2 regions of the Candidatus Enterococcus mangumiae genome follow, and region 2 is predicted to be linked to the other one. Evidence: predicted binding sites of a transcription regulator. Region 2 holds the regulator's gene; the other holds the start of a gene.
The links. The regulator LexA, encoded in region 2, represses DNA repair genes until DNA is damaged. The targets are predictions, from matches to a motif close to CNAACANNTGTTNG.

Region 1: dinB (DNA polymerase IV) is a predicted target of LexA. The motif match lies at 8,154-8,167, and genes of this name have one in related genera.

What each region holds. Positions count from the first base shown of each region.
Region 1 is NZ_CP147250.1:2,099,688-2,112,478, reverse strand. It holds gene dltA (D-alanine--poly(phosphoribitol) ligase subunit DltA) at 1-426, opposite strand, end outside; gene DOK79_RS10055 (teichoic acid D-Ala incorporation-associated protein DltX) at 437-586, opposite strand; gene DOK79_RS10050 (ABC transporter permease) at 817-2,877, opposite strand; gene DOK79_RS10045 (ABC transporter ATP-binding protein) at 2,867-3,634, opposite strand; gene nrdD (anaerobic ribonucleoside-triphosphate reductase) at 3,958-6,147, shown strand; gene nrdG (anaerobic ribonucleoside-triphosphate reductase activating protein) at 6,309-6,911, shown strand; gene dinB (DNA polymerase IV) at 6,995-8,131, opposite strand; gene rsmI (16S rRNA (cytidine(1402)-2'-O)-methyltransferase) at 8,335-9,204, opposite strand; gene DOK79_RS10020 (DNA replication initiation control protein YabA) at 9,342-9,689, opposite strand; gene DOK79_RS10015 (PSP1 domain-containing protein) at 9,682-10,506, opposite strand; gene holB (DNA polymerase III subunit delta') at 10,546-11,484, opposite strand; gene DOK79_RS10005 (cyclic-di-AMP receptor) at 11,493-11,822, opposite strand; gene tmk (dTMP kinase) at 11,819-12,481, opposite strand; gene recR (recombination mediator RecR) at 12,571-12,791, opposite strand, start outside.
Region 2 is NZ_CP147250.1:2,627,489-2,640,279, forward strand. It holds gene recJ (single-stranded-DNA-specific exonuclease RecJ) at 1-753, shown strand, start outside; gene DOK79_RS12560 (adenine phosphoribosyltransferase) at 768-1,280, shown strand; gene DOK79_RS12565 (hypothetical protein) at 1,499-1,717, opposite strand; gene lexA (transcriptional repressor LexA) at 1,901-2,524, opposite strand; gene DOK79_RS12575 (DUF896 family protein) at 2,676-2,927, shown strand; gene tkt (transketolase) at 3,026-5,020, shown strand; gene DOK79_RS12585 (glucosaminidase domain-containing protein) at 5,279-6,148, shown strand; partial or broken gene DOK79_RS12590 (ISL3 family transposase) at 6,397-7,691, opposite strand; gene cysK (cysteine synthase A) at 7,948-8,874, shown strand; gene DOK79_RS12600 (Fur family transcriptional regulator) at 9,060-9,485, shown strand; gene DOK79_RS12605 (FAD-dependent oxidoreductase) at 9,849-11,201, shown strand; gene DOK79_RS12610 (DUF5960 family protein) at 11,473-11,763, shown strand; gene DOK79_RS12615 (DnaD domain protein) at 12,001-12,705, shown strand; gene nth (endonuclease III) at 12,707-12,791, shown strand, end outside.

The DNA of each region.
Region 1 (12,791 bases), 530 kb from region 2:
CTCTTTTACCGGCTGCTCAAATGGATATTCGACCATCAACGTAATGATTGAATGTAAACAATCTTTATGAATGACTGGTATCTCTGTCTCAATCTCCCAATCATTTAAACTAATGATCATACTAGGTTCAGCCACTCTTAAAATGGCTTCGATCCGCTCCTTCGGTGTTTGGGCATCAATCGGTAAATACGCATGTCCTGCTTTTGATGCACCTAAAAAAGCCACGACCATCTCAAACTCCAGATTGCCAAACACCACGATCGGGCCTTTCTCCAGCAATCGTTTTTCTAAGTAATAACCTAATGCGTCCGAGGACTGCTTCAGCTCTTTATATGTGTAATTTTTTTCTGATGTCTGATACGCGATTCTCTCCGGGTCTGATACTCCCCAAAAATCGATCGCTGCCACGATTCCTTTTTTCTTCATCGTTTCCCTCCTAGAATTCGTTATATATAAAAGTTCCACCTTGGATATTTTTGTAATGATACAAATAAATGAGTACCAATAGTATTGCAGAATAGACAAGGGTCCGAAATATAAATGTTCGCCAATATCGAACGTGCGGTCGCTGCCACCATTGTTTCATCTCTTTTTCCTCCTAATCAAATCCTTAGTCAAATTCTACTCATCCATGTGAAAAAAATACATCTGTTTTACTAACAGAATGCGCTTTATAGCTAACAGTTTTGTCACTAACTAGCAATTGCGCAAAAATAACCAATAGAAAAAGTGAGCGATACGAAAATCATTTCGTATCGCTCACTTTTTAAGTTGAATAGTTATTGTCTCCACTAGATGTGCTTTTGATGGTTCTTCTTATTCCTCAATGATCCGACAATATAAGCGACTCGTCACCACGTAAAAGAGCAGATAAATGACGATCAATACGCCACTGACAAAATATGCCAACCAATAATCTGCGCCTTCGACATATTGGGAAAACACGTTGATTGCAAAAACTGCATGTGTGATCCCTAAGATCATCGGCGGAAAGAACATCAATGCATTTTGTTCATAGATCATCCGATTGGTTTTACGCTGAGCAATACCTAATTTTGTCAACAACTGATAATTACTACGTTCCGTTTCAGCCTCCGATAATTGCCGAACCATTAAAATACTACCAGTAGTGACGATCACGATCATCCCTACAAACAAGGCGACAAAAATATTGATGCCAATTTGGCGATCGATTGCACGCAATCTAGGATAGCGCGCATTATAATTCAAGCGTGAGGACTGACCAGTCAATTTCGTTTCTGAATACACACTAGCCTCAGCTTTAGAAGGGTCCGCGTGAATGTTTCCAATCAACCCTTGATCAGTGATCTCGTAACTATAATAGATCGTATGTGTCCAATTGGTCGGCAATTCCTCATTGATTCGGTCGATAACTTCTTCTTCATTCCCACCAGTCACATTCCAGTTGATGATCTGATATTCTAATCCATCGACACGTTCAAAGATTTCCTGATTAACGACTAAGGTCGGTCCATAATAGGTCATGCTTTCATCTCCTAAAAATCCAGGAAGTACTTGTTGGATCACTAATTCCTGCTGATCAGGTAGATGGATCTTTTTCCCATAACTGGAAAAATTGCGAAACATCGATTCGACTGCATCTAACATAACAGCGTGATCAGTTTCCGTTAATTTGATCTCTGGCAAATTAGGTTTGAGTTCACGAAAAGCCTGATATTCATTTTCTGAGATCAAATTCACCGGTTTGATTTCATTACCCGCAGAGAACGAACCAATATTCATGTCATAATAGCTACCTACTACTTTGTAATGAAAGACGATTTCGTCTGTGATTTTTTGATTTTCTTCTCCTAAAATCGGTCGAAACTTACTAGCTATTTGAGTATCCAATTGGTAAGCAACAGGCGTCGCGATTTGTTCACCGTGAGCAATAAGTGTCGATATCCCCGTCATTCCACCGATCATGGCCAGTGATAAACCGATAACTAAAGTGATCAGAGAATTCATGCGCCAATTTTTTAACTGGTGGATCTGTGTGTTCCCGATCAATAAAAAATTAGTTCCTTTATACTTGAATTTCGATTCACTCAATAAATGGAACAATAATCGAAAAGAATAGCAAAAGAACAGGTACGTACCTAGCAAACAGACAAATAGGATCGAAAATGGAAAAGCGATGATCAATCCGAGACTGACTCTTGTTTCATATAACCGGGTCAATACTTCTCTAAAATTCAATGCAGCGAAATAACTGCTAGAGATCATCAATAGACCAACGACCCCTAATAAACGATGCCTTGTCCGTATACGCATCATCGAACTTTCGACTTGTTCTTTCTCCCCAAAGCTGCGAGTCATTGGATAACTCCAGATCTTCCATAACGAATAAAGGGAGACCGCTGCAAGAATGACGAAAAAGACAACGACGGTTTCAACGATCGAAGGAATAGAAACAAAAAAGCGACTCGTGATGTCCATCTTCATCATTCGTACTAAAATCATTTGGAACAATTTTGAGAAAATACTGCCTAACAATATCCCTAAGGCACAAGCAAAAAAACCAATGATCATCGTTTCCAACACATAAATCGAGGAGATCTGAAACTTATTGATCCCAAACAATTGATAGATACCTATTTCTTTTTGCCTTCGGTTGAGAAAAAAACGATTCGCACTGAGAACGAAAAAGAGCAAAACAACAGTAATGATCCAGCTACCTAGATTCAATGTATTATCAATAGAAACATCTTGACTCGCCCGGCGGATCAATGATTGGTCATAAGTCATTGCACTAAATGAATAATAGATCATCGTTGATAAGGTCAAACTAAAGAAATAAACAAGGTAGCCTCTTGACTGTTTTAGAAAACTCTTTGCGGCTAATTTATAAAGCATTGATTTTACCGCCTCCTCCAATCGTCGCCTGCATGTCGATGACCTTTTCAAAAAATTCTTTTCTTGTTCCTCGACGGATGACTTCTGAAAAAATCACCCCATCTTTGATGAATAAAATCCGATTGCAGTAACTAGCAGTATAAGGATCATGCGTAACTAACAAGATCGTTGTTTTTTCTACTTCATTGATCGTTTTCAAGTAATTCAGCAATTCTGTCGCTGATTTTGAATCCAAAGCCCCAGTTGGTTCATCCGCAAAAATCACCTCTGGTTTCACCACTAAAGCTCTTGCTGCCGCAATCCGTTGTCTTTGTCCGACTGACATTTCATCCGGATAACGCTTCATTAATTCTTCGATCCCCAAAAGTTGCGCAACATGTAATACTCTACGTTCCATTTCATTTTTGGCAATATTTTCAACAGCTAAAGGAAGCAAAATATTGTCTTTACCGTTCAATGTATCGATGAGATTGAATGATTGAAAGATAAACCCAATTTTTTTACGTCTAAAATCGCTTAGTTCATGTTTTTTCATTTTAGTGAGTTCATTCCCTTGGATCAACACACTTCCCATCGTTGGCAGATTGATCGTTGATAATATATTCATCAAGGTCGTTTTTCCAGCACCACTTGGCCCCATGATCCCAATAAACTCTCCCTCTTCAACTGAAAAAGAAATATTATCCAGCACTTTGACTGGTGTTTTACTACTTCCATAACTTTTACTTAGATGTTTTACTTCGATTATTTTATTCATCATTTTGTCCTCCACCATTATCCTTAATTGAATAGTAGCATATCCTTCCATTTTTTTCCCTTTTGATTTTGTCACCCCATCACACACGAAAATTACCTTTGAAATTTTTTTATTCAATTTTTTTATTCAAAAAAAAATAATTCGTATTTTTCAAAAGCTGATACCGTACGTTTTCACTTTTTTTCACAAGATAATATACACCATATATAGTATACTCATTCAATTATGCAGTGATAAAACACTATATGTAGCAGATAATCAGTTGCTCCTTTCTTCAATTTGTTTTATGATAGACAAGAACTATTTTGTAGGAGCTGAAGAAAATGAAACGAACAGATCAAGAAATGGCTGTACTCGAAAAACAGCCTGAAACAAAACAAATGACTGTCATCAAACGTGATGGACGCGAGGTACCTTTTGATGAGCAGAAAATAAATGCCGCACTGATCAAAGCAGAAAAGAAAATTCATGGTTCCTTATCTCCTATTACGTATGAAAAGATCCAATCCATCGCTGAACTTGTGATCAAAGAAATCAAAGATCGCTTCGCACATAACGTAAAAATCTACGAGATCCAAAACATCGTGGAACATATCTTGCTAGAAAAAAACGAATATGCCTTAGCAGAAGAATATATCAACTATCGAACAAAACGCGATTTTGCTCGCAGCAAGGCGACAGATATCAACTTTTCAATCGAGAAACTGATCAATAAGGATCAAAGTGTTGTCAATGAAAATGCGAATAAAGACAGCAATGTTTTCAATACACAGCGTGACTTGACTGCTGGGATCGTAGGGAAATCAATCGGATTAAAACTACTCCCACCACATATTGCAAATGCGCATCAAAAAGGCGATATCCATTATCACGATCTGGATTATCATCCATATACTCCGATGACAAACTGCTGTTTGATCGACTTCAAAGGGATGTTGAACAATGGGTTTAAAATCGGTAATGCTGAAGTTGAATCACCAAAATCGATCCAAACAGCAACTGCCCAGATCTCACAGATCATTGCAAATGTTGCATCTAGCCAATATGGTGGTTGCTCTGCCGATCGAACAGATGAATTACTTGCTCCTTTTGCAGAATTAAATTATAAAAAGCATCTGAGCGAAGCCAAAGAATGGATCGAAACATCAGAACGTCAAGAAGCCTACGCAAAAGCAAAAACGAAAAAAGATATTTTTGATGCGATGCAAAGTTTGGAATATGAGATCAATACGCTATTCACTTCAAACGGACAAACCCCTTTTACTTCACTTGGCTTCGGTCTAGGTGAAAACTGGTTTGAACGAGAAATCCAAAAAGCAATTTTACAAATTCGAATCAACGGACTCGGCAGTGAAAAAAGAACGGCGATCTTCCCTAAATTGATATTTACGCTAAAAGATGGCATCAATTTGAAACCGACTGATCCAAACTATGACATTAAACAACTCGCATTAGAGTGTGCCACAAAAAGAATGTATCCAGATATTCTAAATTATGACAAGATCGTTGAATTGACTGGCAGCTTCAAAGTGCCAATGGGCTGTCGTTCCTTCTTACAAGGCTGGAAAGACGAAAATGGCGAAGAAGTGAATGTAGGACGAATGAACCTAGGTGTCGTTACATTGAACTTACCACGGATCGCTTTAGAAGCAAATGGCGACCAAGAAAAATTCTGGCAATTACTGTCAGATCGTTTATCGATCATGAAAGATGCCTTAGTTTATCGTGTTGAGCGCTGTAAAGAAGCCATCCCTGCTAACGCTCCGATCCTTTATATGTATGGTGCATTTGGCAAACGATTATCTCGGACAGACGCTGTAGACGAATTATTCAAAAATCGTCGTGCAACAGTTTCAATGGGCTACATCGGACTTTATGAAGTTGCTGCTTCTTTCTTTGGCGGTGAGTGGGAAAACAATGCCGAAGCCAAAAACTTCACTCTTGATATCGTGAAAAAACTCAAAGAAAAAGCAGATGATTGGGGCAATGAATACGGTTATCACTTCAGCGTGTACTCTACGCCAAGTGAAAGTTTGACCGATCGTTTTTGTCGATTAGATACCGAAAAATTCGGACTCGTTGAAAATATCACTGACAAAGAATACTACACAAATAGTTTCCATTATGATGTGCGTAAAAATCCAACACCATTTGAAAAACTTGAGTTTGAAAAAGACTATCCAAAATACTGTTCAGGCGGCTTTATCCATTACTGTGAATACCCAGTCTTACAACAAAATCCTAAAGCGTTAGAAGCTGTTTGGGACTTTGCCTATGATAAAGTCGGCTACTTAGGTACCAATACACCAATCGATCATTGTTACCAATGTGGATTTGAAGGAGATTTCCAACCAACAGAACGCGGTTTTGAATGCCCAGAATGCGGCAATCATGATCCAAAATCATGTGACGTAGTCAAACGAACATGTGGTTACTTAGGAAACCCACAAGCCCGCCCAATGGTCCACGGCAGACACAAAGAAATCTCGTCACGCGTCAAACATATGAAGTAAGGTTGTGAAAGAAGTGTTGCTTCTTGAACACCGTCGATAAAGTTGTGAAAGAAGCGTTCAGCACTGAGTAATAAGACCAGTGCATCCGATTTTCTTACACTCTCTACAACTTTAAAGAACCTTTATAACGAATACCATTTTATAATGAAAGAAGTTTTACTATGAGAAATCCTAAACCAAAAGAATGGCTGGCCCAAGATTATAGTCATGACTATATCGCCGATTATAAACCGTTCAACTTTGTGGATGGCGAAGGTGTTCGTAACAGTTTGTATGTCAGTGGCTGTTTATTTGCTTGTGAAGGTTGTTTTAATAAAGCTGCTCAGAATTTCCGTTACGGCAAACCATTCACTACAGAATTAGAAGAACAGATCATGGCCGATCTGCGCAATGATTATGTACAAGGATTGACCCTCTTGGGCGGTGAACCTTTTTTGAATACAAATGTTTGTCTACGTATAGTCGATCGGATTCGCCAAGAATTCGGTCATCGCAAAGATATCTGGTCATGGACCGGCTATACATTTGATGAATTATTACAGGATTCTGAAGATAAACTTGAACTGCTCTCGAAAATCGACATTTTAGTCGATGGTCGTTTCGAATGGTCAAAACGAGATTTCAAATTGCAATTTCGTGGAAGCAGTAATCAGCGAATCATTGACGTCCAACGATCACTCGCTGAAAAACAAGTAGTCATCTGGGACAAATGTACAGATGCGACACAAACGTATGAACAAATAAAAAAACAAGAGTTAATTTAAACATACTCTATTGCTTTCTATAAATAGCGAATGCCCCAACTAAGCCTAAATACACTTTTATTTTAGCTTAGCTGGGGCATTTCCTATTCTATTTCAGATTCCATATCATTCGTCTCCCACAAAGGTAAAACAATATTCTCATACGTCATCGGGTCTAAATTCGTCAACGTGATACCTAGTAAACGAATCCCCTTTTCGATTCCTAAGATTTCTTCCCATATCAAGCTTGCTTGATAAAACAGCGCTTCTTTTTTATAAACATATTCTGGCAATGTCACTCGTTTCGTTACCGTGGAATAATCAGTGTAGCGTACCTTCAAAACAACCGTTTTTCCATGCTTCTGGACACGTCTTAACGAGGCTTCGACTTTCTCAGCTAACTGCCTCAACTGCCCGAGAACTTCCTCTTCTGTTCGTAATGGTTGGCCATACGTATGCTCTTTTCCCACTGACTTACGCTCTCGTGTGACGTTGACTGGTGAATCATGGATACCTCTCACTTTTCGATACAATGAATACCCCATTTTACCGAACTGTTGGATCAACATCATTTCGCTGCATTTATAAAGGTCTTCCCCTGTAAAAATACCTAATTCGTGCATTTTAGGGACCGTTTTTTTGCCAACACCATGAAATTTTTCGATTGGTAAAGCTTTTAAAAAATCTATCGCTTCTTCGGGGGTGACAACTGTCATGCCTTTAGGTTTTTGAAAATCTGAGGCAAGCTTCGCTAGAAATTTATTGTAACTGACACCAGCAGAACAAGTCAGATGGACGGTTTGCCAAATATCAAGTTGGATCATGCGAGCAATCTTGATCGCCGATTTACAATCGATTTTATTATTCGTGACATCTAAATAGGCTTCATCAATACTTACCGGCTCGACCAAGTCCGTGTAGCGATAAAAAATCTCTCTGACTTCTTTTGATATCTCACTATATTTTTGATGATCTCCCGGTTTGAAGATCGCATCTGGACAAAGCTCGTAGGCTTTTTGGGCACTCATAGCAGAATGGATACCGTACTTACGTGCTTCATAGTTGGCCGTGGTCACTACTCCACGTCCACCTGTATCACTGGGATGTCTGGCGATCACTAATGGTTTCCCACGAAGCTCAGGATGATCCCGTTCTTCAACAGACGCGAAAAAAGCATCCATATCGATATGAATGATTTTTCTAGACGTATCATTATGTAACGGAAACTGTAGCTCCATCAGACTCACCCCACTCCATTATACACGAACCTTTGTTCCCTTTCAAGTGAGGTGGTACTTCTGTAACTAACTATGTCTATCTTACTCTGTTTATTTTCTGAGAACAAAAAAGACTATTCAAAAGGTATCTGGAATAGAAGTAACCTCTTCGAAGAAACACTTCTGTCCCAACCTCAAACTTTTGAACAATCTTTTTCGCTAAATTTCTACTCATCTAGTTCATGGAACTGACGATAAACTTCTTGTTTCTTGATCCCATTTTTTACTGCGATCGTTTTGATTGCCGCATTCGGCTTTTCACCTTGATCAATCAATTGTTGAACTTGCTCTTTCAACGTACCTTGAAGTTGTTCAGTCGGTGCAATTTCTTCATTGCTTCCTTCAACGAGTAAACAACATTCTCCTTTGATCGGCTGATTTTCTAAATAAGCCAGTAATTCTTCGATGTCTCCACGTAAGTATTCTTCGTGGATTTTCGTCAATTCACGGCAAAGTACAACTTGACGATTACCAAATACTTCTAACATATTAGTCAACGTTGCGGCTACACGATAAGGTGATTCGTAAAAAATCAAGGTTGCTTTTTGAGCGCCAAGAGAGGTCAGTACCTCTTGCTGTTCCTTTTTCTTTCTAGGAAGAAAACCATAGAATAAAAATGGTTGTGGCACCAGTCCTGAAGCAATCAATGCAGTTATTCCCGCTGTCGGTCCTGGTAACGCAACGACTGGAATATCTTCCTTGATACAAGCAACAACCAGCTCATGTCCCGGGTCACTGATTGACGGCATTCCCGCATCACTTACTTGTGCAATCGTTTTGCCTTCTTTTAACCAGTCGATCAATTGTGGAATACGTTCCTTATAATTATGTTCATGCAAACTTTTTTGAGGTGTTGAGACCTCGAAATGGTTCAACAGTTTTTGTGTATTGCGTGTATCCTCACTCGCGATCATATCAGCTTCCTGTAATGTTCGCACACTACGGACGCTCATATCCTCTAAGTTCCCGATCGGTGTAGGAACAAGATAGAGCGTTCCAACTACATGATTCCCTTTAAAACTCTTTTGATTATGCATATGATTCTCCTTATTAAACAGAGTAAAGGAAGTTACTCTCATTTAAAATTTTATGGATCGTTCAACGACGAATACCGCAAAACAAGAATGCTTTGCGGTATTCACCAACCGTGAAAAAAGCAACTAGATCAAATGATCTAGCGTCCACTTTCTCGATAGATCACTTCTAAACAGAACGCACAAGGTTCATCATTTTCACGTCTTGAACCATACAAATCATAACAAACATGAAATCCTTCTTCATAAATCTTTTCCAGATTCATTCGGGATTTTGATAGTTCTTGTTTTGCATTTTCAGCTGGAGCTTGCGCCACTTGGTTCAATTCACGTAGATGTTCACGTAATCGTTGATTTTCCATTTCTAACGTGGTATTTTTCTCAACGATCTCATGCAGTGCATGTTTCATCTCGACTAGTTCAGTCAATGTATTTCGTAACTCTGACTCCAATTGGTTCAACCCATCATATAATGATCTCTTATCCATTCATCTCACCTACTTGGATGAAATTTTTTAGTTCATCCCATTCATATTCAACAGGATTCTCCCGTCCGTTCAGTCGCACACTCACTAAGCGACTGAGCAGATTTAACCCTACGACTTTCCCTTTACCATCAGGAGTTTCAAGTATTTTCCCAAAGTCAGGGAGTTCTTTTTTTGCGGCTTCATATGCTTCACTTTCATACTGTAAACAGCACATCAAGCGACCACACAAGCCAGATATTTTAGTTGGATTCAGTGATAAACCTTGTTCCTTTGCCATTTTGATCGAAACAGGAACGAAATCTCCCAAGAAAGACGAGCAACATAGCGGTCGCCCACAAGGCCCAATACTTCCGATCATCTTCGCTTCATCACGAACACCAATTTGTTTCAATTCGATCCTTGTACGAAAAACAGCAGCAAGGTCTTTCACTAATTCACGAAAATCGATGCGCCCATCTGCCGCAAAATAAAAAGTCAATTTGCTTCGGTCAAATGTGTATTCAACGTGGACGATCTTCATTTCTAATTTTCTAAATCTAATCTTTTCTTTCGCAATCAAAAAAGCTTTTTTTGAATCTTCTTCGTTTTTTTGGCTTTTTTTCAGCTCAGCAGTCGTTGCTTTATGCAAAATGGGATTGATGGTTTCAGGTAAATCTTCCAGATCAATATCTCTTTTGGGAATAGCAACCGTTGCGATATGTAAAGTTTGCTGAGACTCGACTAACACTTTATCATTGTATGAATATTCTGAATCTCCGGGTGTAAAATAATAGACATGACCAGCATCTCTATAACGGACACCTACTACTTCTACCATTTGCGGCCTCCTTGATTTCGCAAAATATAAATTGACAAATCAAAAAATCGTTTGTAATACGAATTGCTCAGCGACGGCTTGAAAACTCACATTGCTACGCAGTTTTTGTTCTGCGACCAAAATGCGTTCAATCGTTTGATTCAGCCGTTTGACTTTACCATACTCCCCAGATGTTATCGCCTGTTTTTGAGCTTCCTGATAATAATACATCAAGATTGAAAAACCGGTAAATTGTTGGCTTTTCTCTTTAAATGCTTTCACCAATCGTTTTTGGACATAGATAAATGCTTGTGTATCTCGTTTATCCAAGTAGACAAACCATTGATAAATCAAGTCCTTAGCCTCATTAAACCATTCATCATCTGAGATTTCAACTGCTTTTCCTAAACTGTTCGTCAAGAACGCTAAAAGTTTCGCTTTTTCCGCAGAAATTTGCTGTTCTTGTAATTTTTGGATCAATGAACCTTTTGATAATTCTTGGAAATGGAGTGTTTGACAACGAGATTGGATCGTCGGTAAGATGCGACCGATCGCTTCCGTTTCTAAAATCGCCAGAAAATCACCTGGTGGCTCTTCTAAAAATTTCAGCAAGCTGTTTGCCGCACTCGCGTTCATTTTCTCTGCTTCTTGGATCAAGAATACTTTTTTTCTTGATTCATATCCGCTTCGACTAAACTCTGTCTGTAAGCGTCGGATCTGTTCGACCTTGATCGATTGACCTTCCGGTGAAAGAACAAGTACATCCGGATGCTCTTGATTTTTTATTCGTTGACAATTATTACATACGCCACAAGGCTGTTGTTCGTTCATTTGCGTACAATATAAATGTTGCGCTAACCAAATGCCCATCTCATGTTTTCCTGTGCCCTTTTCACCTTCAAAAAGATAAGCATGAGCGAGACGCCCATGCTCAAAACTTCGTTGAAGTTGTTGATACACGAGAGGTTGCATTTGCGCAAGTACAGTTTCTTCAGCCATACTTCCTCCTAAAAATGGTGGAATCCTTCAACTGGTAAGACAAAGACTGTTGCTCCGCCTACTTCAACTTCTACAGGATAAGGAACGCCACCGTCCATTGAAATATCTAACGTTACTGGAGTAGAAACAAATTGTTTTCTTGACTCGCACGTTTTTTTGATGATCTCTAATGCTTCTTCGACACGATCGTCTTCGATACCCACGATAAATGTGCTGTTTCCGGCTTTAAGGAACCCACCAGTCGAAGATAATTTAGTGGCACGAATATTGGCATCGATCAATTCGTTGGACAAACGGTTGCTATCTTTATCTTGAATGATTGCTAAAATGATTTTCATTTACGTTCACCTTCCTGACTTTCAAAATATTGTGGAAATTGGTTGATAATTGCGTGGTAACTCAATTGTAACACTTCTTCAAAACTATTTCTTGCATCGATCTTATGGATACGTTCCGGATGTTCCTCTGCCAGTTTCAAGTACGCATGACGCACACGCTGGTGGAACTCTAATCCTTCTGAATCTAAGCGATCGATTTGGTTTTGTCGATTTTTTGCGATGCGACGTAACCCTGTGTCAGAGTCCACATCAAGATAGAGAGTAAAATCAGGCGTTGTCCCTTCTGTAGCAAATTCATTCAACTCAGCAATCTCATCGATACCGATCCGTCGACCAGCACCTTGATAAGCCAAAGAACTATCGACAAAGCGATCACATAAAACGATTTTCCCACTTGAAAGTGCGGGTAAAACTTTTTCGACTAAGTGTTGTCTTCGCGCAGCTGCGTATAACAAACTTTCTGTCCGTTCGTCCATGCGATCATTTTTCGGATCAAGGATCACTGCACGAATTTGTTCAGCGATCGGTATTCCTCCTGGTTCTCGAGTTTGAATGATCTCTGTTTTTGCTACTTCTTGTAAAAGAGGAAATAACTCATTGATGATACTTGTTTTACCTGCACCATCCGGTCCCTCGATCGTAATAAATAAGCCGTTCACACTTTTGCCTCCATCTCTTCTCTTGCTTCTATATTGTATCGGAAAAGTCTTGTCGATCAAATTGACATACTCAAATGTATGTCAAAAAATTATAATTCACGTCTACCTTCGACCGCTTTTAATAAAGTCACTTCATCCGCATATTCGATATCGGAACCAACAGATAAGCCATGAGCTAAACGTGTGACTTTGATCCCCGCTGGTTTAATCAAGCGTGAAAGGTAGATTGCTGTTGCTTCTCCTTCAGTTGTTGCATTGGTGGCGATGATCACTTCTTGGACTTCTGCATCATGCAGGCGTTGCAAGAGAG
Region 2 (12,791 bases):
GTCGCGTTTGGTTTTGGAGCACAAGAAAACGAGTTTTTGGATGATTCTCTCGATATCGTAGGGCAATTATCGATCAATGAGTGGAATGGTCGTAAAAAACCGCAGTTGATGGTTTCCGATTTTGCAGTAGAAGGGTTACAAGTGTTTGATTGGCGAGCAAAACGCTATCGAACATTGGCAAATGAAATCGAGCGTCCGCTCTATTTAGCATTTGATGAAGCATCGATCAAAGAATTAAACGCCTCTTTACAGGAACAAATCATTCTTTGGTCAGAGAAAGAGACAGTCCAAGCATGGATCGAGGAAAATGATCCGAGTGCGCTTGTCGTGATCGATTGTCCGGCTGAATTACATGTCTTAAAAGAGATCTTAGCTCTTGGTACGTTCAGTCGTGTATACTTCTTAGGTATTTCAGTCGATGAAGCGTACTTGAATGGCGTAGGGACGAGGGAACAGTATGCTAGACTCTTTAAATTGATCCATGCACAAGAACGGATCGACATCAGGCATAAATTAGGTGCGATCTCAAACTATTTAAAAATCCCACAAAAATTATTAATTTTTATGATACAGGTGTTTTTTGAGTTGAAGTTTGTTACAATAAACAATGGTGTTTTAGAGAAAGTCGCAGATCCAGCGAATCATCCGTTGACAGATAGTCTTCACTATCAAAAGCGGTTGAAGAAAATCAAATCAGAGGAATTTTTACTATTAAGTGACATTCCCACAATAAAAAAATGGTTAACAACCTAGGAGGAAACGAAAAAGTGGATTTAAAAAATTATATTGCTAGTATTCCAGACTATCCGTCAAAAGGAATTATATTTAGAGACATCTCTCCGTTGATGGCTGATGGAGATGCTTATCGTGAAGCAACAAAGCAAATCGTTGATTATGCCAAAGAAAAACGGATCGATATGGTTGTCGGACCTGAAGCACGTGGATTTATCGTAGGCTGCCCAGTAGCATATGAGTTGGGTGTCGGTTTTGCGCCTGTACGTAAGAAAGGGAAGTTGCCTCGTGAAACGATCGAAGTGACTTACGGACTTGAATACGGGACAGATACATTGACATTACACAAAGATGCGATCCAACCAGGACAAAGAGTCTTGATTTGTGATGACCTGTTAGCGACAGGCGGAACGATCAAAGCGACGATCGAATTGATCGAAGAACTTGGTGGAGTTGTCGTAGGCTGTGCCTTTTTGATCGAGTTGATGGACTTGAATGGCCGTGACAAAATCGAAGGCTATGATATGATCACTTTAATGGAGTATTGATCAGAGAATCGAACAATTGAACAAACTTAACAAACATCCTTACCACGAACACACTGAAGGTTCGTGGTAAGGATGTTTGTTACTTGTGTGGAGGTGGAGAGCTTCAATTGTTCAAAGTAAGAGAAAAAAACTGTAGCAAATTGGTCGAAAAAAAAAGCAAACGACCATCGATCGTTTGCTTGGAAGGGGTTATTCATAAAAGCTTAACTACTTACTTTTTACGTGTGCCTGGAGCTGTAATAGGTTTCATGGTAGAAGGAGTCTTCATGTGTCTGACGACGTTGTGATTGACGGTATTTTTTTTCATCCCACAACATGAACCACAATGTAAACAAAGGAACAAAAACCAAAAGTGCTGTACGCAGCCCGAAATTACCAATAATAATACCTAAAAACAAAACGATCAACACTAAACCAAAACGTCTCATTGATTTCATGACATTCACCTCTTTATAGAATACGAACAAAAGTTCGTACTATTAGTATACGAACTTTTGTTCGGTTTGTAAAGAGGGAAGTTTAAAAAGAGCAAAATATTCCGTGAAAGAGGAAAAGAAGAGCTTGAGATCATGATCTCAAGCTCGCACATAAATGCTCATCGGTTGTATTGTTTTTTCTAATCAATAAATATGGCTTCGGTAAAGACCAACGACACGACCTAAGATCGATACCTCATCTAAGATGATCGGTTCTAACAGGTCATTTTCCGGTTGTAGACGGAAATGGTCTCTTTCTTTGTAGAAACGTTTGCACGTTGCTTCGTCTTCAGCAGTCATCGCAATCACGATATCGCCATTTTGAGCAGTTTCTTGTTTGCGGACAATGACATTGTCACCATCTAAGATCCCTGCGTTGATCATACTTTCTCCGCGGATCGTCAACATGAACAAACTACCTTCTTCGGACGAAAGATTTGGTGGCACTGGAAAGAAGTCAGAAGCTTCTTCGACAGCTAATATCGGTTCTCCGGCAGTTACTACACCTAGTACTGGTATCGTTGAGGGACGGATACCGATTTTTGATAATCCTTGTTGCGTCAATTCGATCGCACGTGGTTTCGTAGGGTCTCTTTGAATAAAGCCTTTTTTCTCTAATCGGGCAAGATGACCATGGACTGTCGAGGTAGAAGAGAGCTGAACGGCTTCTCCAATCTCACGGACAGTTGGTGGATAGCCTTTTTGGGTCACTTGTTCGTGAATATATCGTAAGACTTCGATTTGTCTTGTTTCAGTTTGTCGGGCCACAAGGTACACCTTCTTTCACTTGATAAGTAAATAGTACCATAGAAAATGCTTGATTTCAAACAAATGTTCGCATTAAAACCTATTGATGTAGTTGTTTTTTTTTCATTTTTTATATAAGATGTAGGAGAAGCAAAAGCAAGGAGGGATATTGTTGTTATCACCTGATAAAATCGAACGTATCAATCAGTTAGCTAAAAAAAAGAAAGCAGAAGGATTGACACCTGCTGAAGTCAAAGAGCAAGCGAAGTTACGTGAAGAATATCTAGCATCTTTTCGTTCTGGTATGAGACATCATATCGAAGGAATGAAAGTCGTAGATCCTGAAGGAAATGATGTTACACCTGACAAATTGAAAGAAATCCAGAAGCAAAAAGGTATCCATAATAGAAATGACAACTTTTAGTAAAAAAAACTAAAAGTCGTTGCTTTTTCATGGAAATTGCTATAAAATAAGAATGAGAAATATAGGTAAAAAAAACCTAAATTACAGGAGGGGTTACATTGTTTGATAAAATTGATCAGCTTGGTGTGAATACGATCCGTACATTGAGTATCGACGCAGTACAAAAAGCAAATTCAGGACATCCGGGGTTACCAATGGGTGCCGCACCAATGGCTTATGCGCTGTGGACGAAACATTTGAAAGTAAATCCTAAAACATCTAAAAATTGGGTCGATCGCGACCGCTTTGTCTTGTCTGCAGGACACGGTTCAGCGATGCTCTACAGCTTGTTACACTTAGCAGGGTACCAAGTGACGATCGATGACTTGAAACAATTCCGTCAATGGGAATCAAAAACACCAGGACACCCTGAAGTCAACCATACAGACGGTGTGGAAGCGACAACTGGCCCACTCGGTCAAGGAATCGCAATGGCAGTCGGTATGGCGATGGCAGAGGCACATTTGGCAGCGACGTACAACAAAGAAAACTTTGATGTCGTGGATCATTACACGTATGCGTTATGTGGCGATGGCGACTTGATGGAAGGCGTTTCTCAAGAAGCAAGTTCAATGGCTGGCCATATGAAACTTGGCAAATTGATCGTGTTGTACGATTCAAATGATATTTCTTTAGACGGACCAACCTCAAAAGCCTTCACGGAAAATGTTGGCGCACGTTATGAAGCTTATGGCTGGCAACATCTTTTAGTCAAAGACGGTACAGATTTAGAAGCAATCTCAAAAGCGATCGAAGAAGCAAAAGCGGAAACAGACAAACCGACATTGATCGAAGTGAAAACAGTGATCGGTTTTGGCGCACCTAACCAAGGAACTTCTGCGGTCCACGGTGCGCCGATCGGTATAGAAGGGATTCAAAAAGCCAAAGAAATCTATGGCTGGGAATATCCAGACTTTGCCGTACCAGAAGAAGTAGCGGAACGTTTCCGTCAAACGATGGTCGAAGAAGGCGAAAAAGCTGAAAATGCGTGGCATGACATGTTCGCTGCGTACAAAGAAGCTTATCCAGAATTAGCGCAACAATTTGAAGATGCGTTTGCTGGCAAATTACCAGAAAATTGGGATGCGGAATTACCAACATACGAAGAAGGCGAAAGCCAAGCAAGTCGTGTGTCTAGTAAAGAAGTCATCCAAGAATTATCAAAAGCGATCCCAAGTTTCTGGGGTGGTTCAGCTGATTTATCCGGCTCAAACAATACCATGGTGACAGCGGATAAAGACTTCACTCCTGAACATTATGAAGGCCGCAACATTTGGTTTGGTGTTCGTGAGTTCGCAATGGCATCTGCGATGAATGGGATCCAATTACATGGCGGTACACGCATCTATGGCGGGACATTCTTTGTCTTTGTCGATTACTTGCGACCAGCTGTCCGTTTAGCAGCGATCCAAAATACACCAGTCATTTATGTGTTGACCCATGACTCGGTAGCGGTCGGTGAAGACGGGCCAACGCATGAGCCAGTAGAACAATTGGCTTCTGTTCGAAGTATGCCAGGGGTTCATGTCCTACGTCCAGCAGACGGCAACGAAACACGTGCCGCATGGAAAGTAGCTATGGAATCAACAGATACACCGACGATCTTAGTACTAAGTCGTCAAAACTTGCCTGTTTTGCCATCAACAAAAGAAGTGGCAGATGACATGGTCAAAAAAGGCGCTTACGTCTTATCACCAGCAAAAGGAGAGCAACCAGAAGGCATCTTGATCGCCACTGGTTCAGAAGTAGCTTTAGCTGTCGATGCACAAAAAGTATTGGCAGAACAAGGCAAAGACGTTTCTGTCGTTTCAATGCCAAGTTTTGATTTGTTTGAAAAACAATCAGCTGAATACAAAGAAAGTGTCTTGCCAAAAGCAGTGACAAAACGTGTGGCCATTGAAGCAGCGGCTTCGTTCGGCTGGGAACGTTACGTAGGTACAGAAGGGAAGATGATCACATTCGATCACTTCGGCGCTTCTGCACCTGGAAACAAAATACTTGAAGAATTTGGTTATACCGTGGATAATGTTGTTAATGTCTACAATCAATTTTAATCAAATAATAAAAGCAGTTCGATTGGAGTGCTTGGAGATTTTTTCCAAGCCTCCAATTTTCTATTTTTTTCGACTAAACCGAATGAAAAGAGACTTATTTTTGTTGCTTTTATATTACTTTTTTATTACGTAGATATTACAAAAGCGGAATTATATAAGATTTATTTGAGTTTCAATAAAATAAAACGTATAATTTAAATGATTAAGTTTCGTTTAAGAGGAAGTTTTATTCACCGTTTCATTTGAGGAGGAATTTGAATGCAAGAGCTGAGAACCCGTAGTGCCCGACATCATAGGCCGAAAAGGAAAATGATCATTAATAAAAAAGCCATTGCACCCTTAGTGGGTACAAGCCTATTAGTTGGGCCAATGTTGGTCACAGCAACACCACAAACAGTACGAGCAGATGAACTAGAGGTAGCATCTTCTGCCAATCCACAAGCCTTTATCAATCAAATTGGCTGGGCGGCGTCTGAAGTTGCAGCAAGTAATGACTTATACGCATCGGTCATGATTGCACAAGCATTACTAGAAAGTGCTTATGGAACGTCTGGATTATCAAGTGCTCCATATTATAATCTCTTTGGAGTAAAAGGTAGTGCAGGTCAATCTGTGGTGTATATGAATACGAAAGAATTTTTGAATGGTCAATGGGTGACGATGAATGAACCGTTCCGTCGCTATTCATCTTATTGGGAATCTTTCCAAGACCATGCAAATGTTTTACGCTCAACAAGTTTTTCTACAGGAGATTACCATTACTCAGGTGTATGGAAAAGTAATACAACAAGCTATTACGATGCCACAGCGTACTTAACTGGGAGATATGCAACAGACCCAAATTATGGCAGTAAACTAAATGAATTGATCAGCACGTATGATCTGACTCGTTTTGATACACCATCGACTGGATCAACAACAACTAGTACGACAAGCACCACAACGACAAGTACAACAACCTCAACGACAACGACGACAAGCAGCAGCCAGACTTATACAGTTGTTTCTGGTGATACACTTTGGGATATTGCCCAAAAATTCGGCATGTCCGTCGATGACCTTATGGCGAAGAATGGCATGACGATGTCTAATTATTCATTATTAGTTGGTCAAGAAATCAACGTCTAAGCATTAGACCGAGTATAAAACAAGAGGGTAGGAACGATTCTGGCTCTCTTAATAATAAAGTAAACCCCGCGAAAATCGCTTCTCGTATTTTCGCGGGGTTTCTTTTATTTCGTCGCGTTTGTCTTGTATCATTTAGTCAGTTGATAGATCAAAAAAATAATAATGGCTCTTTGTCAATAAGGACTGATGAGTGCAATCAAGTGAAATCCGGAAGAAGAAGTGAACACTTCTTCTCCGGATTTTCTTCGTTATTTGACGTGAATGACTTGATTCGTCAAAAAGATTCGGATGCGCATGTTCTCAAATGATTTAAAGCCATAAGACACTCGTTTGAGTGTTTTGATGTGGGTGTTTTTTGCTTCAATTTTCCCATTAGAGTAAGGATAAATAAAAGAATGACGAATCCCTTCTTCATAGCTCAGAAGATTTTGTAGTTTTAGCCGAAATTCTTTATCTAATGTTTCTGGTAACTGATGCAAGAGAGTGAAAAATGACTCGTGGTCTTTGTCACGAAAGGCATCCGCTAGTTCATGGAACGCTTGATAGGCGACTTTCAAGGCAGTTGAAGCACTTAATAAACGGTCAAGCACCATGGCTTCTGTCAGGTAAGGATACTTTGGGGCACGAAAGCTACGCCAAGTTTTATATTCTGTGTGGTTGATATTCTTCCGATTTTGGTGAGTAAGCGCCAATGGCTTTTTAATTTCCTTGGCATTGTCCGATTGCCCGAAGCAATCAGGCGTTTCATTTCACGGACACGAAAATCTTGGAACGCTTGATTCATGTGTTTGACCACATGAAAACGATCAATGACCAGTTTGGCATGAGGAAATACTTTTTTTGTTAGTTGAAAATACGCCGCATTCATATCAGTAACTAAATAGTTGACGTCAGATGGATTCACACATGTCTGGAAATAAGTGGTCAACCGAGACAATTTTCGAGTGGGTAAGATATCAACTAATTGCCCGGTTTCCCCATCGGCACAAATAAAACTCATCTTATCTTCTGAGGATACATGGGAACGAAATTCATCGACCATCAATACTTTGGGCAGGTGGCGCTTGGCTTGTTTTGGTAAATAGGTTTTTAACGACTTCAAAATACGCGTCACCGTTGGAATAGACACCTGGCAATGCTTTGCGATAAAAGATAAGGAGACCTTTTCGGTGAGTAAAGCAATGATTTTCATTTTTACATGCTCGGCAATCGAATGATTTGGCCGAACAAAATAGCTTTGGGCTGTCCAATGGGTATGGCAGTTTCTACAGTGATAACGTTGTTTCTTCAGCCGCATGATTAGCGGTAAATGGTTGAATTGATCGAAACGAATGCAGGTCATTTTCTTGCCATTTTTGACAATGACCGTTTTCCCCTTCGAATCTCTCACGGCAGAGCCACAAGTCAAACAAGCAGAAGTAGGAGGAGCTAACACTGCGTCAATAACTAAAGTATTGGTTTGATGGAACGTTTCGTAAGAAACATCTTGGATGGTTAAATATTTATCTGTTAATCGGAGCATTTTTTTGATAGAATTTTCCATAGAGCATATCGTCCTCTCAGTTGTTTATTTTGTGGTGATTTAATCATACTAGAGAACGATATGTTTTTTAATACCCAAAAAGAAAAAGTGGGCTGACGAATCAGAATTGATTCATCAGTCCACTTTATTATAGAGCCATAATAATTTGCGTTATTCATTTTTGACCTTTTTTTTTGCATGATTTAGGAATAAACACTCGCAGACACAAGACTTTTGTATTATGATGAATAGAGAAGCAAATGAAGGGGGAAAAAACATGACACAGATTTATCAGTCGATCACAGAATTGATCGGTAAAACACCTATCGTTCGATTAAACAATATGGTTCCAGAAGGAGCTGCGGATGTTTTTGTTAAATTAGAATTTTTCAATCCAGGTGGTAGTGTGAAAGACCGGATTGCATTGAATATGATTGAAAAAGCAGAACATGACGGTTTATTAAAACCAGGCGATACGATCATTGAACCGACTTCAGGTAATACTGGTATCGGATTAGCAATGGTTGGTGTAGCCAAGGGATATCATGTGAAGCTTGTGATGCCTGAAACGATGAGTATTGAACGCCGTTTATTGATGAAAGGCTATGGCGCTGAGCTTGTTTTGACTCCAGGAACTGAAGGAATCAGTGGTTCAATCAAAGAAGCCAAACGTTTAGCAGAAGAAAACGGCTATTTCTTACCTCTGCAATTTGAAAACCCGGCGAATCCAATGGTTCATGAAAAAACGACAGGTCCAGAAATCCAAGAAGCATTTGGTGTAAACGGTTTAGATGCATTTGTCGCAGGTATCGGTACTGGCGGTACGATCACTGGAGCAGGGCACGAATTGAAACGAATCAATCCATCACTTAAAATCGTGGGGGTTGAACCAGCAGAATCTGCTGTCTTAGAAGGAAAAGAACCTGGGCCACATAAAATCCAAGGTATTGGTACTGGCTTTGTACCGGATACGTTAGATACGAATGTATACGATCAAGTCGTATCAGTATCAAGTGAGCAAGCAATGATCACTGCTCGCCGAATGGGTCAAGAAGAAGGGATCTTAGTCGGCGTTTCAGGTGGAGCCGCAGTGGAAGCAGCCTTGAATGTAGCCAAAGAGTTGGGCGCTGGGAAAAAAGTTTTAGCTGTTATTCCAGACAACGGAGAACGTTATTTGTCTACTCCTCTATATCAAGAAATGTAAAAGAATAATCGAAAAATATGAATAAAAAGTGTAAAATAATGGTGTAACATCCGTTATTTTACACTTTTTTTGTCTAAAATTGGTTAAATTATAAAATTCTTTCCTTTTTCTCTCCATAATATGTAGATTTAAAAAAATAAAAATAGTATGATAATACAAGAACAATAAGGTGGGGTTTTGTTTATATGGAAAATAAAAAAGTAGAAGCGGCAATCGAGCAATTAAAAAAAGAAAATATTCGCATTACGCCGCAAAGATATGCAGTTTTACAGTATCTGATCGAACATCGCTCACATCCGACTGCAGATGAAATCTACAAAGCGCTAGAACATCGATTTCCTAATATGAGTGTTGCTACGGTTTACAATAATCTACGGTTATTTACATCGATCGGCTTTGTTCAGGAAATGAAGTATGGTGATGCTTCAAGCCGATTTGATTTTAGTTCGCAAAGACATTATCATGTGATTTGTCAAAATTGCGAGACGATTGTTGATTTTCATTATCCTGGTTTAGAAGATATTGAAATGGCCGCGGGACGCTTGACTGATTTTGAGATCCATGATCATCGATTAGAATTATATGGATTATGCCCGAATTGTAAAAAATAAATTGGATAGTCAATAGAAGCATCGCTAAGGTCGAGAGACTTTGTCGATGCTTTTGTCTTTTTCTTTCCTATCTAAAGAAATACTTCGATAACGAATGCGTTTTAGAAAAAGTGTCTTATAATTAAGAAAAATCCCAAAAATTTTATTCTATTTTTTTAAGATTTCTTATTCCTTCACAAGCGATTGGTTATTCGTTACTAAAATCACAAAAAGAACGTTTATTTATCAGCTTTTTGAAACACGAATGCGCAAGAAACGACAAGCGTCTTCTTGTGAATTCACAAGCATAAAACTGTTGAAGCCGTTTTAATTTTGCTATAGTTAAAAATGTCAAAGGACAAAACGTTTATCGGAGGGACACACATGAAAGTAGTAGTAATCGGCTGTACCCATGCAGGAACAGCGGCAGTAAAAAGTATCTTAAAAAACAACCCAGAAGCAGATGTAACTGTTTATGAGCGTAATGACAATGTCTCATTTTTATCTTGTGGGATCGCATTGTATGTCGGAGGCGTCGTAAAAGACCCAGCAGGCCTATTTTATTCAAACCCTGAAGAATTAGCTTCTCTAGGCGCGAAAGTGAAAATGGAGCATGATGTGACTGATGTTGATACGGAAAACAAACAAGTGACAGCGAAAGACTTAAAAACTGGCGAAACTGAAACAGTTTCTTACGACAAATTAGTGATGACAACTGGTTCATGGCCAATCATCCCACCAATCAAAGGGATTGAATCTGAAAACATTCTTTTATGTAAAAACTATAACCAAGCAAACGAAATCATTGCAAAAGCAGAAGATGCGAAAAAAGTAGTCATCGTTGGTGGTGGATACATCGGAATCGAATTAGTTGAAGCGTTTGTTGAATCAGGCAAACAAGTAACGTTGATCGATGGTTTAGATCGTATTTTGAATAAATATTTAGATAAACCATTTACAGACGTATTAGAAAAAGAATTAGTTGACCGTGGTGTGAATTTAGCTTTAGGTGAAAACGTTTCTGAATTCATTCCAGACGAAAACGGTAAAGTGAAACAAGTAACTACCGCTAGTCAAACATTTGATGCGGATATGGTCATCTTATGTGTTGGTTTCAGACCAAATACAAAATTGATCGAAGGTAAAGTAGAAACATTACCAAACGGCGCAATCAAAGTAAATGAGTACATGCAAACAAGTGATCCAGATATTTTTGCAGCTGGAGATTCAGCAGTTGTCAACTATAACCCAAGTGGTACTCAAAACTATATTCCTTTAGCGACAAACGCTGTCCGTCAAGGTTTATTAGTAGGGAACAACTTGACAGAACAAAAAATGGCTTATCGTGGTACACAAGGGACTTCTGGTTTGTACTTGTTCGGTTGGACGATCGGGTCAACCGGTGTTACAAAAGAAAGTGCGCCAATGAATAACTTGGATGTCCAAGCAACATTATTCGAAGACAACTATCGTCCAGAATTCATGCCAACTACTGAAAAAGTCATGATGGAACTTGTTTATGAAAAAGGAACAAATCGTATCGTAGGAGCACAATTCATGTCTAAATACGACATCACTCAATCTGCGAATACAATGTCATTAGCTGTTCAAAATAAAATGACTGTCGAAGATTTAGCTCTTTCTGACTTCTTCTTCCAACCTCATTTTGACCGTCCTTGGAACTACTTGAACCTTCTTGCTCAAGCAGCGCTAGGAGAAATCGAAACAGCGCAATAATTTGACTGGGTGTCATAAGACACATAGCTGATTGGATAAAATGGATCATCTGGAAACAGTAGTGTTTCTGGATGATCTTTTTTTGTGATTTTTCTACATCTATTTGTTCAAATTCAAAGTCTTTTGTTTTGATTCTCACGAGAGGGTAGCGGATTGTATCAAATTTCACCAGTTGCAATTAGTTGTTTTTCACTGATATTTTTGTCAAAATAATAGATGTAATTAATTTCTGACTAAGTAATAAAGAAAGTTGGAATAGAGGAGGATCATTATGGAAAAAGAGTATTTCTTACAACAAGACAACTTTATCGAAGATTATAAAAAAGTAACAGGATCTGAAACGGTCGATATTGATGCTTTAGCGGATAAAGTGATCAATCAGTTAAATGAAACACAAGCTGAGGAATTCGTCTTATCTGGTGAGGATACGAAGACGGGGGAAGAACATCAATTTCCATTTAGTCGACGAATCTATACCGATGAAAATGACGGCACATTGAATACAGAATATACGTACGAAGGACAACCGTACGAATTACGGACGGATGACGAGACGGAATAATATAGTCGACGAAAGTATCGTGAATAAGCTGTCAGAGCTGCTTGTAATGCGTGCGCGCTTTCCTTGATAGGTGGGAGAAGTGCAAACGTACAAGCAGCTATTCTCCTGACATAAATATATTCCGAAAAGTGAATAGCAGAACGAAAACAAACCAAAACTATTTTAAAAAATTCAACCAATCCTTTCTTGCTTCAACTCTTATTTTTACGTATACTAAATTTAAAGCGAGGGATAATAATGTTGAATTTAGAAAACTATTTAAAAGCGGGTCAAACGATCGTTTCCAATCTTTTGCTGAAAAATTATCATCGCATCGGCTTAGAAGCGGATGAATTTTTGTTTATTTTGCAATTGCATATGGCACAATCAGAGGGTGATTCCTTTCCAGATCTGATGGCTATTGCCCAAGACATGGGTGTTAAGCAAGACAAGGTTTTTCAAATCTTGAACCGTCTAGTTAGTGGTCATTTTATTTCAATCGAAACAACCCTGATTGATGGACGGAAAGCAGATCGCTATGATTTGACACCTACTTATGCACATTTGGAAAGATTATTAGAAAAAGATACACAAAAGCAAGAAGAAGAAGTTCAAGAAAAAGTGACACGATCAGTTTATCAACTCTTTGAGCAAGAATTTGGACGCCCGTTATCCTCGATTGAGTTCCAACGAATCGGTCAATGGTTAGAAGACGATCATTATCATCCTGAAATCTTGAAATTAGCTTTGCGTGAGGCTGTCTTGAACCAAGCGTATAGCTTTAACTATATCGACCGTATTCTCTTGTCATGGGAACGGAAAAACCTAAAAACAAAACAACAAGTAGAAGAAGATCAAAAGCGCAGAAAGCAGCAACTGCTTCAAAAAGAAATCGATCAGCCAGCCCAACAAGCAGAGCTGCCTAAAGTGTCACTGAAGAATTGGCTGGAAGAATGGGAGTAATATGTTAGGTAAACAACGGACAATGGAAGCTTTTGAAAAAATGTACGAGATGTTTCCAGAAGCTCATGGAGAATTACAGCATAAAA